Linked DNA regions of Piscinibacter sp. HJYY11. The protein of the gene in region 1 binds, or shares a complex with, the protein of each later gene. Links are inferred from orthologs where the notes say so. Each region holds a gene or a part of one and is shown on either strand. Other genes may lie near its edges.

Region 1 (8,222 bases):
GCGCTGGGACACCTCGAGCCTCATCAAGCGCTTGACTTGATCAAGCAACGCCCCGGGGAACCGGCTTTGCCGGGCCCCTGGGGCGGCGCCCCCTGGGGGGCTCTACTTCGCCGCGGCGGATTTCGGGACCGCCTTGGGATCGATCTCGGCCAGCTCGGCGTCCGACACGATCTCGAGCACCTTCACCACCTTCTGCACGCCGCTGATGCTGCGGGTGAGGTCGGAGGCGCGCTCGGCTTCACGCTCGGTGACGCGGCCCATCAGGTAGACGATGCCGCGTTCGGTGAACACCTTGAACGCGTTGGAGCTGATGTCGCCCGCATCGACCAGTGTGGCCTTGACCTTGGTGGTGATGAGCGCGTCGTTCGAGCGCTGGCTCAGCGAGCTGGCCGTCATCACCGCGAGCTCATTCACCACCGACTTCACGTTGTCGATGCGCGAGAGCGCCTGCTCGAGGTTGGCACGGTCGGCGTCGCTGGGCACTTCGCCCGTCAGCAGCAGCAGGCGGTTGTAGCTCGTCGCATTCACGTGGCCGCGGTCGCCGAGGATGTCGCGGATGCGGCTGTTGGCTCGGAACTCGATGGCCTGGTCGTCGAGCTGCGTGCCCGAGCTGCGGCGGTCGGTGACGAGCAAGGAGCCGCCGACGACGGCGCCGCCGACGAGCAGCGCGGCACAGCCGGACAACGCTGTGGTGGCGGCCAGCAGGCTGACGACGAAAGCGGTGCGGATGGGTTTCGCACGGGAGGGCTGGCGGGTCATGTGTTTTCCTGTTCTCCGAGCAATTGCAGGTCTACCGCATCGCACAGGCAATGCAGCGCGAGGATGTGCACTTCCTGGATGCGCGCGGTGCGTTCGTGCGGCACGCAGATGTGGACATCGGTTTCGGTCAGCAAGTCATTGAGCTTGCCGCCGCCGCGGCCGGTCAGCGCGACCACCGTCATCTCTTTCGCATGCGCCGCCTCCACCGCGGCCAGCACGTTGGCCGAGTTGCCGCTGGTGGTGATGGCGATCAGCACGTCGCCGGGCGCACCCAGCGCCTGCACCTGCTTGGAAAAGATGTCGGTGAAGCTGTAGTCGTTGCCCACCGCAGTGAGGATGGAGCTGTCGGTCGTGAGCGCGATGGCGGCGAGGCCGGGGCGTTCGCGCTCGAAGCGGCCGATGAATTCAGCGGCGAAATGCTGGGCGTCGCTCGCCGAGCCGCCGTTGCCGCAGGCCAGCACCTTGCCGCCGGCAGTGATGCAGCCGACCACCGCGTTGACGGCGTCGGCAATCGGGCGCGACAGGATCTCCGCCGCCGCGTACTTGAGGTCGGCACTGTCGAAGAATTGCTGTTGGATGCGTTGTTCCAGCATGGGCACGGATGATATGACACGGGTTTTGCACACCCGGTTCCAAATGGTGTGCGCCCACTGCCGTCACTGGGCGAAGAACGCGCCGCGCAACCACTCGAGCGCATCGCCATCGATGGCGACCACGTCGAAGCGGCAGGGCGGCGGTGTGGCACGCCGGTGCAGGTAGTGCTGCGCGGCGTAGATGACGCTGCGCTGCTTCCCATGCGTGACGCTCGCGGCCGCGCCGCCGTGGCTGCGGCTTTTCCGTGCGCGCACCTCGACGAACACGAGCGTGCCGTCCTGGTCGAGCATGATGAGGTCGACCTCGCCGCCGCGCGCCCGCGGGCCGGCGGCCACTCGATAATTGCGCTGCACGAGCTTGAGCCCCTGGCGAAGCAGGTGCTGCAGGGCGCGCGCCTCGGCGCTGTCGCCCACTCCCTTTGTGGTTTTCTCCTTTCTGGTCTTCTGAACCGTGACCATCGCTCCCTCTCTGATGCTGCAGGCGGCCCAGGCCGCGGCTGGCACGCAGCAGTATCCCGCAGGGGCGCTGTACGTCGTGGCCACGCCCATTGGCAACCTCGCCGACCTGAGCCTGCGGGCCATCCACGTGCTGTCGCTTGTCGATGCCGTGGCCTGCGAAGACACGCGGCACAGCGCGGCCTTGTTGCGCCACCTGGGCATCGACAAGCCGCTGCTCGCCGTGCACGAGCACAACGAGCGCGAAGCCGCCGGCGAGGTGCTGGCGCGATTGGCGCGTGGCGAGCGGGTCGCCTACGTCAGCGACGCCGGCACGCCGGCCGTGAGCGACCCTGGCGCAGTGCTCGTGGCCGCCGTCACGGCGGCCGGCCGGCGTTGCCTGCCGCTGCCGGGCGCGAGTGCGGCGCTGGCTGCCGTGTGTGTCGCGGGTGACGTGGTGGGGCAGGGCTTTGTCTTCGTCGGCTTCCTGCCGGCCAAGGGCGGCGAGCGCACGCAGGCGCTGTCGTCGGTGGCGGGGCGGGCCGAGACGCAGGTGCTGTTCGAGGCGCCCCATCGCATCGAGGCCTTGCTGCGCGGGCTGGCGGAGCACTGCCCGCAGCGCCGCGTCACGGTGTGCCGAGAGCTCACCAAGCAGTTCGAGGCCGTCGACACGCGGCTCGCCGCCGAGTTGCCGGCCTGGCTGGCCGAAGACGCCAACCGCTCACGCGGCGAGTTCGTGTTGGTGCTGCATGCGCTCGCGCCGAGCGACGAACCCAGCGGTGCCGATGCACATGACAAGGCGTTGACGGTGCTGATGGCCGAGCTGCCGCTCAAGCAGGCCGTGGCCCTGGCGGCCGAGCTGACCGGCGCGCCGCGCAACGCGCTCTATGCGCGCGCGCTGGCGCTGAAAGCGCAGGCGGGCGACTGAAGGCCCGCCGCGCCGCGCGATCACGGCTTGGCCGTTTGCGCGTCGTGCTTCTGCTTGGCGATGTTGGCGCTGGCGCGGTCCTGCTTGCGCTCGATCCGGGCGCGTTCGGCGCGGGTCACCTTGCCGTCGGCCTTGGCATTCGCTTCGGCGGCATTGATGCGTGCTTGCTGCTGCTCGAGGCGATAGGTTTCCTTCGCGTTCAGCTGGCCGGAAGCCACGCCGTTCTGGATGCGGGTGTCCTGGTTCGCCTCGCGCTTGTCGGCGCGCGGGGTGGCAGGGGCCGATGCGGCCTGGGCCAACGCGCCGAGGCTGGTGAAGGCGAGGGCGGCGGCAAGCGCCACGGGCTTGAACTTGATCATGAGAACTCCTGAAGGGTTGTGGATGTGTTGTGCGGCACACGCTGACAACGGCGGCGCACGAAGTGCGGCAGACAACCCGCCGGGTAAAGAACCGTGAAACAGCGCGGAAGGGACAGGGTCTTTGCCCAGCACCCAGGAAGGAGGCCACTCCTACAATGACTTCATGATCTCGCGCGAACCCACCCTGGAGCGCCTGGCCACCGCCAGGTCCTTGTTGCTGGAACCCTTCGGGCTCACCGACGCGACGCTGTCGAAAGCGCTCGCAACGATCGCCGAGCACCGGATCGACGACGCCGACCTCTACTTCCAGTACACGCGCAGCGAAGGCTGGAGCCTGGAAGAGGGCATCGTCAAATCGGGCAGCTTTGGCATCGACCAGGGTGTCGGCGTGCGGGCAGTGGCGGGCGAGAAGACCGCGTTCGCTTATTCCGACGACATCTCCGAAGCGGCCTTGCTCGACGCTGCCCAGACCGTGCGCACCATTGCCGCGGCCGGCCAGAGCAAGACGGTCAAGATCACCGGCCACCACCGCATCGCCGAGAGCCGCAAGCTTTACGCGCCGATGGACCCGATCGCCACGCTCGACAGCACGCAGAAGGTCGCGCTGCTGGAAAAGGTGGAAAAGCTCGCCCGCGCCAAGGACCCCCGCATCAAGCAGGTGATGGCCGGCGTGGCTGCCGAGTACGACGTGGTGCTCGTGGCCCGAGCCGACGGCACGCTCGCCGCCGACGTGCGCCCGCTGGTGCGCCTGTCGGTCACCGTGATCGCCGAGCAGACCGTCGAAGGCAAGGTGCGCCGTGAAGTGGGCAGCGGCGGCGGTGGTGGTCGTTTCGGCCTGGGCTATTTCCATGACAGCGTCATCGAGAGCTATGTCGACGATGCGGTGAAGGCGGCGCTGACCAACCTCGAAGCCCGCCCGGCAAAGGCCGGTGAGATGAGCGTGGTGCTCGGCCCGGGCTGGCCCGGCGTGCTGCTGCACGAAGCCGTGGGGCATGGCCTGGAAGGCGACTTCAACCGCAAAGGGTCGAGTGCCTTCAGCGGCCGCATCGGCCAGCGGGTGGCGGCCAAGGGCGTGACCGTGCTCGACGACGGCACCATCCCCGACCGCCGCGGCTCGCTCAACGTCGACGACGAGGGCAACCCGAGCCAGCGCAACGTGCTGATCGAAGACGGCATCCTGAAGGGCTACATCCAGGACTCGATGAACGCGCGCCTGATGGGCGTCAAGCCCACCGGCAACGGCCGCCGCGAAAGCTACGCCGCCATCCCCATGCCGCGCATGACCAACACCTACATGCTGGGCGGCGACAAGAGCAAAGAGGAAATCATCGCCGGCCTCAAGCGCGGCCTCTACGCCACCAACTTCGGCGGCGGGCAGGTCGACATCACCAGCGGCAAGTTCGTGTTCTCCGCCTCAGAGGCCTTCTGGGTCGAGAACGGCAAGATCCTCTACCCGGTGAAGGGCGCGACCATCATCGGCAACGGCCCCGACGCGCTCACGCGTGTCAGCGCCATCGGCAACGACATGAAGCTCGACACCGGCGTGGGCGTCTGCGGCAAGGAAGGGCAGAGCGTGCCGGTGGGTGTCGGCCAGCCGACGCTGCGCATCGACCGGCTGACGGTGGGCGGGACCGAATAACGGCCCCTTGCGGCCTCAGCGGCCGCCGGCCACCACGATCGTGGCGGGGCGTGCAGCTGGCAGGTTGACCGCGAACTCCGCGTTGTCGACCACCAGCCCGTCGGCTGCGGCGAGCATGGCCACCACCGACGCCTGGAGCTGGGCGCTGATCAGGCCATCGGCCTCGATCAGCTGCGCCACGGCATATTCGGCCGCAGCGGCACGCATGTCGTGGGTGATCAGGCCATCGGCCTGGGCCACGAGGGCGATGTCGCGCTGGTCGAGCCAGGCCTGCAATTGCACGGCGACCTGGGCATCGGAGGCGGCGGCCGCGCGGGCAGCGCTCAGCTGGGCGTCCTCGGTGGCGACGCTGGCGGTCGCGATCGTGAGCGTTGCCAGGGCCAGGCTGAAGCGGCGGAAGAAGGCGGTGCGGTTCATGGCGGTTCCCTCGTGATGGGTGGCTGTTGTGTCCAGCGGCGCACCGTGGGTGGCGCCATCAGGTGAAACCCATGCTATGGACGCCCCGGGCCACGGGATAGGAACTAGCGCACGCCGAACAATTCGTTACCACTCGCTCACCTGCGTGACGCCGCGCAAGTCGTCGAAAACTGCGCGCTTGACGGATCAACCCGGGCCCGTCTACATTGCCGGCCATGCGTTTCGCCAGCTTCTTCTTTGCCTACTTTTGGTTCTCGCACCGCACCGGCGGAGGAGAGGCAAGCGCGTAGGCAAACCTAAACGCAACAGCTCACCAAACCGCCGGGGCACCCCGGCGGTTTTTTTTTGCCCTGATCAGCCACACAGCCACCACGAACGAGGAGAACTCGAATGAACGCCAAGTCCAGCAGCGCCGCGGAGGGTTGGTATGCGCCCGTCGACAAGACCGGCCAGACCGACGATGAAAGGATCAAGGACGTGATGCCCCTGCCGCCCCCCGAGCACCTGGTGCGCTTCTTCCCGATTCGTGGCACGGCAGCCGAGGCCCTGATCGCCGAGACGCGCCAGCGCGTGCGCAACATCATGTCGGGCCGGGACGACCGCCTGCTCGTCATCATCGGCCCCTGCTCCATCCACGACCCGGCCGCCGCCGTCGACTACGCCCGCCGCCTGAAGGAGCAGCGCGAGAAGTACGCCGACACGCTGGAGATCGTGATGCGCGTCTACTTCGAGAAGCCGCGCACCACCGTCGGCTGGAAGGGCCTGATCAACGACCCCTACCTCGACGAGAGCTACCGCATCGACGAAGGCCTGCGCATCGCGCGCCAGCTGCTCACCGAAATCAACCGCCTGGGCGTGCCGGCCGGCAGCGAGTTCCTCGACGTGATCTCGCCGCAGTACATCGGTGACCTCATCAGCTGGGGCGCCATCGGTGCCCGCACCACCGAAAGCCAGGTGCACCGCGAGCTGGCCTCGGGCATCTCGGCGCCCATCGGCTTCAAGAACGGCACTGACGGCAACATCCGCATCGCGACCGACGCCATCCAGGCCGCCGCCCGCCCGCACCACTTCCTGTCGGTGCACAAGAACGGCCAGGTCGCCATCGTCGAGACCAAGGGCAACAAGGACTGCCACGTGATCCTGCGCGGCGGCAAGGCGCCCAACTACGACGCGGCGAGCGTCGAATCCGCTTGCAAGGACCTCGAAGCCGCCAAGCTGCCCGGCACGCTGATGGTCGACTGCTCGCATGCCAACAGCAGCAAGCAGCACGAGCGCCAGATCGACGTGGCCAAGGACATCGCCTCGCAGATCGCCCACGGCTCGCGCCGCATCTTCGGCGTGATGGTCGAGAGCCACCTCAAGGCCGGCGCGCAGAAATTCAGCGCGGGCAAGGACGACCCGGCGAAGCTTGCCTACGGCCAGAGCATCACCGATGCCTGCATCGGCTGGGACGACTCGCTGGAAGTGCTGAATGTCTTGAGCAATGCCGTGAAGGCGCGCCGCGGCTGAACGCGGGAAAGGCGTCTACTCGGAATCGCGCGCCAGTCGCTCGCGTTACTCCGAATCGCGAGCCAACCGCTCGCTCTTCCAGTAGACGTCGTCCCCACCCAACCCATCGAGGTTGGCGCGGTTGAGCACGCGGGCCAGCACGAAGAGCAGGTCGGAGAGGCGATTGAGGTACTGGCGCGGCTCGGGCCGCACCGTCTCACTGGCCGCGAGCGTGACCACCGACCGCTCGGCACGCCGCGCCACCGTGCGGCACACATGCGCGATCGACGCGCTGCGCGTGCCGGCCGGCAGGATGAACTCCTTCAGGCGCGGCAGCGTCGCGTTGTAGTGCGCGAGCGCCTCGTCGAGCCGCAGCACTGCGTCGGCCTTCAGGAGCTCGTAACCCGGGATCGACATCTCGCCCCCCAGGTTGAAGAGCTCGTGCTGGATCACCACCAGCAGCTCGCGCACATCGTCGGGCAGTGGCTCGGCCAGCAGCACGCCGATGTGCGAGTTGAGCTCGTCCACGTCACCCAGTGCCGCGATGCGAAGGTGGCTCTTGGGCACCCGCGTGCCATCGCCGAGGCCGGTGGTGCCGTCGTCGCCGGTGCGGGTGGCGATCTGGGTGAGGCGGTTGGACATCGTTTTTTCAGGTGTCGCCGACCTGCGACTCGTACTCGATGCCGCCGGTGAACTTGACGATGAGGTTGTAGATTGCGCAGGCGATGACCGTCATCACATAGCCCACCACCAGGTAGATCAGCGGGGCGAAGATCAGGAAGCCGACGCCCATGCCGGCACCGGTGGCGCCGTCGGGCGCGAAGGCCGCGGCGAAGAGGCCGAACGGCACCAGGAAGATCAGCGAGGTGACCGCGAACATGACGGCGGACACCTTCGCGTTCTGGTGCGGCGACAGGCGACGCACCTGGTGCTTCACGAAGGTGCCGCCTGCGATGTCGGCGACTTCGGCGCCGGGCGGGTTGTACGGGTTCTCGTTGGCCATGGTTCCCTCTCCTTGTTGGGTGTGAATGGGGCACGCGGCGGTGCCCGACGCATGGTATCGGCGAGGGGGTGCTACAGCAACCCGCTGCGCTTGACCGCGTGATAGCGGTTCACGAGCGTCACGGCCAGTGCATCCGGCTCCACGTCGACCGACAGCGCATCGTGGCCCGTCGTGCGGGCGAAAGCATCAGTGCGGGCTTGTGTGAAGAGGTGAGCGGTGGCCACTTCGACCGCGTGCCGGTCTTCGGTGATGGGCTGCGTGGCGAGCTCGCGCAGCACCCGTTCGCGCAGGCTCGCGACCAGCACGAGATGGCGGCTGCGCAAGAGCTTGAGCGCAGGCTTCAGCTCGGCGGCATCTTCGTCGCGGAAGTTGGTGAGCATGATGACGAGTGCCCGCTTGGGCTGCACCTTCAGCAACTCCTCGGCCGCCGCCAGGTAGTCGGAATGGGTGGCGCTCGGCTCGATGTCGTAGAGGCGGGCCATCAGCGCGTTGAGCGTGGCGCTGCCCTTGCGCGGCGCGAAGCGGCGGCCCTGGCCCGGCGCATGGCCGAAGGTCACCGCGCCGACCTCGTCGCCTTCCTTCAGGGCCACGTAGCTCAGGA
Region 2 (5,747 bases), 2.5 Mb from region 1 along the record:
CAACATCTTCATCTTCTTCCTGGCCTTCTTCCTCGACTTCTTCGAGATCGCCTTCATCATTCTGCCGCTGCTGGGCCCGGTGGCCGAAAAGCTCGGCATCAACATGATCTGGTTCGGCGTGCTGCTGTGCGTGAACATGCAGACGAGCTTCATGCACCCGCCCTTCGGCTTCGCGCTCTTCTACCTGCGTGGCATCTCCGACACGCTCTTCAAGAACGGCGCACTGCCGCGCAAGGTGCTGTCGAGCGACATCTACCTCGGCTCCATCCCGTGGGTGATCCTGCAGTTGCTGCTGGTGGTGATCGTGATCTTCTTCCCGCAGACGGTGACGGTGTTCCTCGACAAGGAACAGAAGATCGATCTCGACAAGGTCAAGATCGAAGCGCCCACCGACGGCGGCTACGGCAACCAGAACGAAAACCTCGACGACCTGTTCAAGCGGGCCAACGAGAACGACCAGAAGAAGTGAGATGAACGAGGCGTCGGATGCCAGTGCGCTCCCGGTGAGCGCGGAAGGTCACGCCTTCCCGGTGCTGGTGAAATGCCTGCTGACGGCCATGACGATCGCCGTTTTCGTGACCGGGCTGATGGCGGTCGACAAGCCGGCAATCCAGCAGGCGGGCTTCGCGTCGAAGCTGCTGGTGGTGGCCGGCCTAGCCACGCTCATGATCTTCAACTACTGGGTCATCAGGAGCCGCACGTCCGTCAACGCGAAGGAGATCCGCCAGAGCTGGATCTGGAACAAGCACGTGCTCTGGGCCGACGTCGTGCAGGCCAAGATGATCTACGTGCCCTTCCTCAGCTGGCTCATCGCACCACGCCTCGTGGTGCGTGGCCGCGGTGGCATGGTGACGCTCTTCCACGCGGCCGATGACCAAGTGCTGATGGCGTTCACCCGCTACGCGCTGGCGCCGCACATGCGCGAGGGCGCATGAAAAAGGCCCCGCATGCGGGGCCTTTCGTCTGAGGGCAAAGCCGATCAGAGCTTCTGCGATTGCATGAAGTCGTCGAACGCCGCTTCGGCGAAGCGGAACCACAGGTTCTGGTCCGCGCGCATCTTGTTGTAGTCCTCGAAGACCTTGCGCCAGTTCTGGTTCTTCGACGACAGGTCGGCATAGATCTCGTTCGAGGCCTTGAAGGCGGCTTCCATCACGTCCCGCGGGAAGCGGAAGAGCTTGGTGCCTGCGCCCACGAGCTGCTTCAGCGCCGTCGGGTTGCGGTAGTCGTACTTGGCCTGCATGTCGACGTGCGCGAGTGCCGCGGCGCACTCGATGATCGACTTGTACTCGCTCGACAGTCCGTCATAGGCCTTGCTGTTGATGAAGAAGTCGAGCTGCGGGCCGCCTTCCCACCAACCGGGGTAGCAGTAGTGCGGGGCAACCTTGTTGAAGCCGAGCTTCTGGTCGTCGTATGGGCCCACCCACTCGGCCGCGTCGATCGTGCCCTTTTCCAGCGCCGGGTAGATCTCACCGCCGGGGATGTTCTGCGGCACCGAGCCCAGGCGTTCCAGCACCTTGCCGCCGAAGCCGCCGATGCGCATCTTCAGGCCCTTCATGTCGCCGATCGACTTGATCTCCTTGCGGAACCAGCCACCCATCTGCGCGCCCGTGTTGCCGCCGGGGAAGTTGACGATGTTGTAGGCCTTGTAGAACTCGCGCATCAGCTTCAGGCCGTTGCCTTCGTACATCCACGCGCTCATCTGGCGCGAGTTCAGGCCGAAGGGAATGGCGCAACCGAGGGCGAAGGTCTCATCCTTGCCGAAGAAGTAGTACGGCGCGGTGTGCGCGACCTCGACGGTGGCGTTCTGCACGCCGTCGACCACGCCGAAGGCAGGCATCAGCTCGCCGGCGGCATGCACCGAGATCTGGAACTTGCCACCCGACATTTCGTTGACCTTCTTGGCGAAGACTTCTGCCGCGCCGAAGATGGTGTCGAGCGACTTGGGAAAGCTCGACGCCAGGCGCCAGCGCAGCGTGGCCTGCGCATGCACCACGGCAGGCGCCACACCCGCGGCGAGCACGCCGGCAAGCCCTGCATTGCCCACGAATTTCCGACGATCCATGTACCTCTCCTCAATGAATGGTGCGCGGATTCTTGCGGATGAATACCAATGCTGAACTGGGGGGTTTCCCGCGCGGGTTTCGTCAGGCACTCGTCAGAAAAAAAGGCGACCCGAGGGCCGCCTTTTCGCATGGGAGTGTGAAAGTGCGCGTCAGAACTTCTGCGCCTGCATGAAGTCGTCGAAGCCGGCTTCGGCGAAGCGGAACCACAGCACCTGGTCGGCGCGGAACTTGGCGAAGTCCTCGTAGACCTTCTTCCAGTTCGGGTTCTTGCTGGAGAGTTCGGCGTAGTAGTCCATCGAGGTCTTGAAGCAAGCCTCAAGCACGTCCTTCGGGAAGCGGTGCAGCTTGGTGCCGCTGCCCACCAGTTGCTTCAGCGCGGCCGGGTTGCGGGCGTCGTACTTGGCCTGCATGTCCACATGCGTGTGCGACGAGGCGGCCTGCACCACCGCCTTGTACTCGGCCGACAGGCTGTCGTACGCCTTGCTGTTGATGAAGAGGTCGACCTGCGGGCCACCTTCCCACCAGCCGGGGTAGTAGTAGTTGGGCGCGACCTTGTTGAAGCCGAGCTTCTGGTCGTCGTACGGACCCACCCACTCGGCCGCGTCGAGCGTGCCCTTTTCGAGGGCGGGGTAGATGTCGCCACCCGGCAGGTTCTGCGGCACGGCGCCGAGACGCTCGATGATGCGGCCGGCAAATCCGCCGATGCGGAACTTGAGGCCCTTCATGTCGGCGACCGACTTGATCTCCTTGCGGAACCAGCCGCCCATCTGCGCACCGGTGTTGCCACCGGGGAAGTTGACGATGTTGTAGTTGCGGTAGAACTCGCGCATCAGCTTCAGGCCGTTGCCTTCGAACGTCCAGGCGCTCATCTGGCGCGAGTTCAGGCCGAAGGGGATCGAGGCGCCGATGGCGAAGGTCTCGTCCTTGCCGAAGAAGTAGTAGGGCACCGTGTGCGCCATCTCGATGGTGGCGTTCTGCACCGCATCGACCACGCCCAGCGCGGGCACGATCTCGCCCGCCGAGTGCACCGAGATCTGGAACTTGCCGCCGGTGAGCTCGGAAACCTTCTTCGCGAAGACTTCGCCACCGCCATAGATGGTGTCGAGCGATTTCGGGAAGCTCGACGCCAGGCGCCAGCGCACGGCGGCCTGGGCGTTGACGATGGCCGGCGCGGCCCCTGCGGCCAGCACGCCGGCCAGGCCGGTATGACGAATGAACGAGCGACGTTCCATGTGTACTCCTGAAGCGATGAGGGATCGAGGCGGTATGGACTCCGCCCGCTTCGGAAGATTCTAGGAACGAGGGTTAACGCGGCCCGGGGTGATTAACCCCTGCGCGATCCCACGTAAGCAATGTCCACAACGAAGGAGCGCAACCGCTCGTGTCAGGAGCCTGCGACCTTCATCCTGTCGACGAGCACCGACCCGATGGTCTTGGTGCCCATGGTGTAGGTGTCGGCGCCGACCGCGACGATGCCCTTGAACATGTCGCGCAGGTTGCCGGCGATGGTGATCTCGTGCACGGGGTAGGCGATGCGCCCGTTCTCCACCCAGAAGCCCGCGGCACCGCGCGAATAGTCGCCCGTGACGTAGTTGACGCCCTGCCCCATCAGCTCGATCACGAAGAGGCCGCGGTGAAGCTTGCGCAGCATCGCGTCGAGGTCGTCGCCGGCCTGGGTGAGACGGCTGGTGAAGGTCAGGTTCTGCGAGCCGCCGGCGTGGCCGGTGGTGCGCATGCCGAGCTTGCGAGCCGAGTAGCTCGAGAGGAAGTAGCCCTGCACCACCCCGCCCTTCACGACGTCGCGCACACGGGTGACCACGCCTTCGTCGTCGAACGGTGCGCTGCCCTTGGCGCCACGCACGTGCGGGTCTTCGTGGATGTCGATGTGCTCGGGCAGCACCTGCTGACCCAGACTGTCGAGCAGGAAGGAGGACTTGCGGTACAGCGCCCCGCCACTCGTGGCCTGCACATAGGCGCCGAGCAGCCCTGCGGCGAGCGTCGACTCGAAGAGCACCGGCACCTCGCAGGTCTTGATCTTGCGCGCATTCAGTCGCGACAGCGCGCGCTCGGCGGCATAGCGCCCCACGGCCTCGGGCGCGGCCAGGTCGGTGGGCGAGCGCATCGAGCTGTACCACGCGTCACGCTGCATGTCGTCGCCGGCCGAGGCGATGGGCGCGACCGACAGCGAATGGCGCGAGCTGGAATACCCACCGCGAAAGCCATGCGTGTTGCCCGCATAGAAGTGCGACTGCTGGGCCGAGACGCCCGCGCCTTCGGAGTTGGTGATGCGCTTGTCGACACCGAGCGCCGCCGCTTCGCAGCGCAGGGCGAGTTCGGAAGCCTCGGCGGCGTTGATGTCCCAGGGGTGGAAGAGGTCGAGGTCGAGGCGCGCGGCTTCGCCGAGCGCGAGGTCGGCCTCGTCGGGCAGGCCGGCAGAGGGATCTTCGGCGGTGAAGCGGGCGATGTCGTAGGCCGCCTGCACCGTCTGCTCGAGCGCCTTGCGCGAGAAATCGGAGGTGCTGGCATTGCCGCGGCGCTGGCCAAGGTAGACCGTGACGCCCATCGACTTGTCACGGTTGCGCTCCACGTTCTCGATCTCGCCCTTGCGCACCGAGACCGAGAGGCCCGCGCCTTCGGAGACTTCGACGCCCGCGTCGGTGGCCCCGAGCGACTTGGCGATGGCGAGAGCGTCTTCCACCAGCTGGCTGAAGTCGCTCTGCGAATACGAGAAGCCGTGGTGTTTGGTCAGCGATGAACTCATGCGCAGCGGCGTTTTGGTGATGGGATGCACGTTCGTGTGCACGGCAAAGGGCCCACACGAGGCGCCCAGCAAAAAGGCCGCGGCTATCATACCCACGACCTATGGCAAAGCCCCACCCGCGCTCCCCTTCCGTTGACGACGGACATGCCGATGACGGCACCCCCGAATACGAGCGCCCCAGCAAGACCCAGCTCAAGAAAGAGATGCACGAGTTGCAGGAGCTGGGCGAAGCGCTCGTCGGCCTGCCCGAAGACCGTGTCGTCGACCTGCCCATTTCCGAGTCGCTGCGCGACGCGGTGGCCGAGTACAAGCGCACCAAGTCCTTCGAAGGAAAGCGCCGCCAGATGCAGTACATCGGCAAGCTGATGCGCAAGAACGACGTCGAGCCGATCCGCGAAGCCGTGGCCGCCATGAAGCTCGGCCGCGCCAAGGACGCGCTGGCCCTGCACGAAGCCGAGCGCTGGCGCGTGGAGCTGCTGGCAAGCGACGACGCCCTTACCCGCTGGATGGGCGAGCACCCGGGCAGTGACCTGCAGCAGCTGCGCAGCCTGATCCGCGCCGCGCGCAAGGATGCCGCGGCCGCGCCTGAGCAGCGCAGCGGCCGCGCCTATCGCGAGCTCTTCCAGTTCATCAAGGAACAGTCGGGCGACCATGAGTGAGGCGGCGACCTTCGACAAAGTCCGCATCGGCCTGGTGTCGGTCAGCGACCGCGCGTCCAGCGGCGTCTACGAAGACAAGGGCATCCCCGCACTGAAGGAGTGGCTGACCCGCGCCCTGCGCAACCCGGTCGACTGGGAAACACGCCTCATCCCCGACGAGCAGCCGGTCATCAGCGCCACGCTGATCGAGCTGGCCGACACGGCGAAGTGCAACCTCGTGCTGACCACCGGCGGCACCGGCCCGGCGCTGCGCGACGTGACGCC

What was found. The genes of interacting proteins can lie anywhere in the genome.
Region 2: the proteins of tldD (region 1) and pmbA are in contact, whole or in part, in a solved structure (PDB 5NJ9), measured with the Escherichia coli proteins. The link is inferred for Piscinibacter sp. HJYY11 from one-to-one orthologs.

Annotation. Positions count from the first base shown.
Region 1 is NZ_JAERQZ010000001.1:3,548,091-3,556,312, forward strand. Bases 2,478-5,475 are described here. They hold tldD (metalloprotease TldD), read left to right. Parts: upstream 2,478-3,237; coding sequence 3,238-4,713; downstream 4,714-5,475. Other genes in these bases: rsmI (16S rRNA (cytidine(1402)-2'-O)-methyltransferase), read left to right, coding at 2,478-2,715; JI745_RS16515 (hypothetical protein), read right to left, coding at 2,736-3,074; JI745_RS16525 (hypothetical protein), read right to left, coding at 4,729-5,130. Also shown: JI745_RS16490 (NAD(P)-dependent oxidoreductase), read left to right, coding at 1-40; JI745_RS16495 (BON domain-containing protein), read right to left, coding at 103-759; JI745_RS16500 (phosphoheptose isomerase), read right to left, coding at 756-1,352; JI745_RS16505 (YraN family protein), read right to left, coding at 1,416-1,811; more of rsmI, read left to right, coding at 1,825-2,477; JI745_RS16530 (3-deoxy-7-phosphoheptulonate synthase), read left to right, coding at 5,521-6,639; JI745_RS16535 (cob(I)yrinic acid a,c-diamide adenosyltransferase), read right to left, coding at 6,685-7,260; JI745_RS16540 (hypothetical protein), read right to left, coding at 7,268-7,621; JI745_RS16545 (DUF58 domain-containing protein), read right to left, coding at 7,693-8,222. UniProt on the Escherichia coli protein: Metalloprotease involved in CcdA degradation. Suppresses the inhibitory activity of the carbon storage regulator (CsrA).
Region 2 is NZ_JAERQZ010000001.1:1,084,497-1,090,243, forward strand. Bases 2,637-5,595 are described here. They hold pmbA (metalloprotease PmbA), read right to left. Parts: upstream 4,825-5,595; coding sequence 3,448-4,824; downstream 2,637-3,447. Other genes in these bases: JI745_RS04950 (TRAP transporter substrate-binding protein), read right to left, coding at 2,637-3,295; yjgA (ribosome biogenesis factor YjgA), read left to right, coding at 4,926-5,483; mog (molybdopterin adenylyltransferase), read left to right, coding at 5,476-5,595. Outside these bases: JI745_RS04935 (TRAP transporter large permease subunit), read left to right, coding at 1-469; JI745_RS04940 (hypothetical protein), read left to right, coding at 471-935; JI745_RS04945 (TRAP transporter substrate-binding protein), read right to left, coding at 980-2,062; more of JI745_RS04950, read right to left, coding at 2,213-2,636; more of mog, read left to right, coding at 5,596-5,747.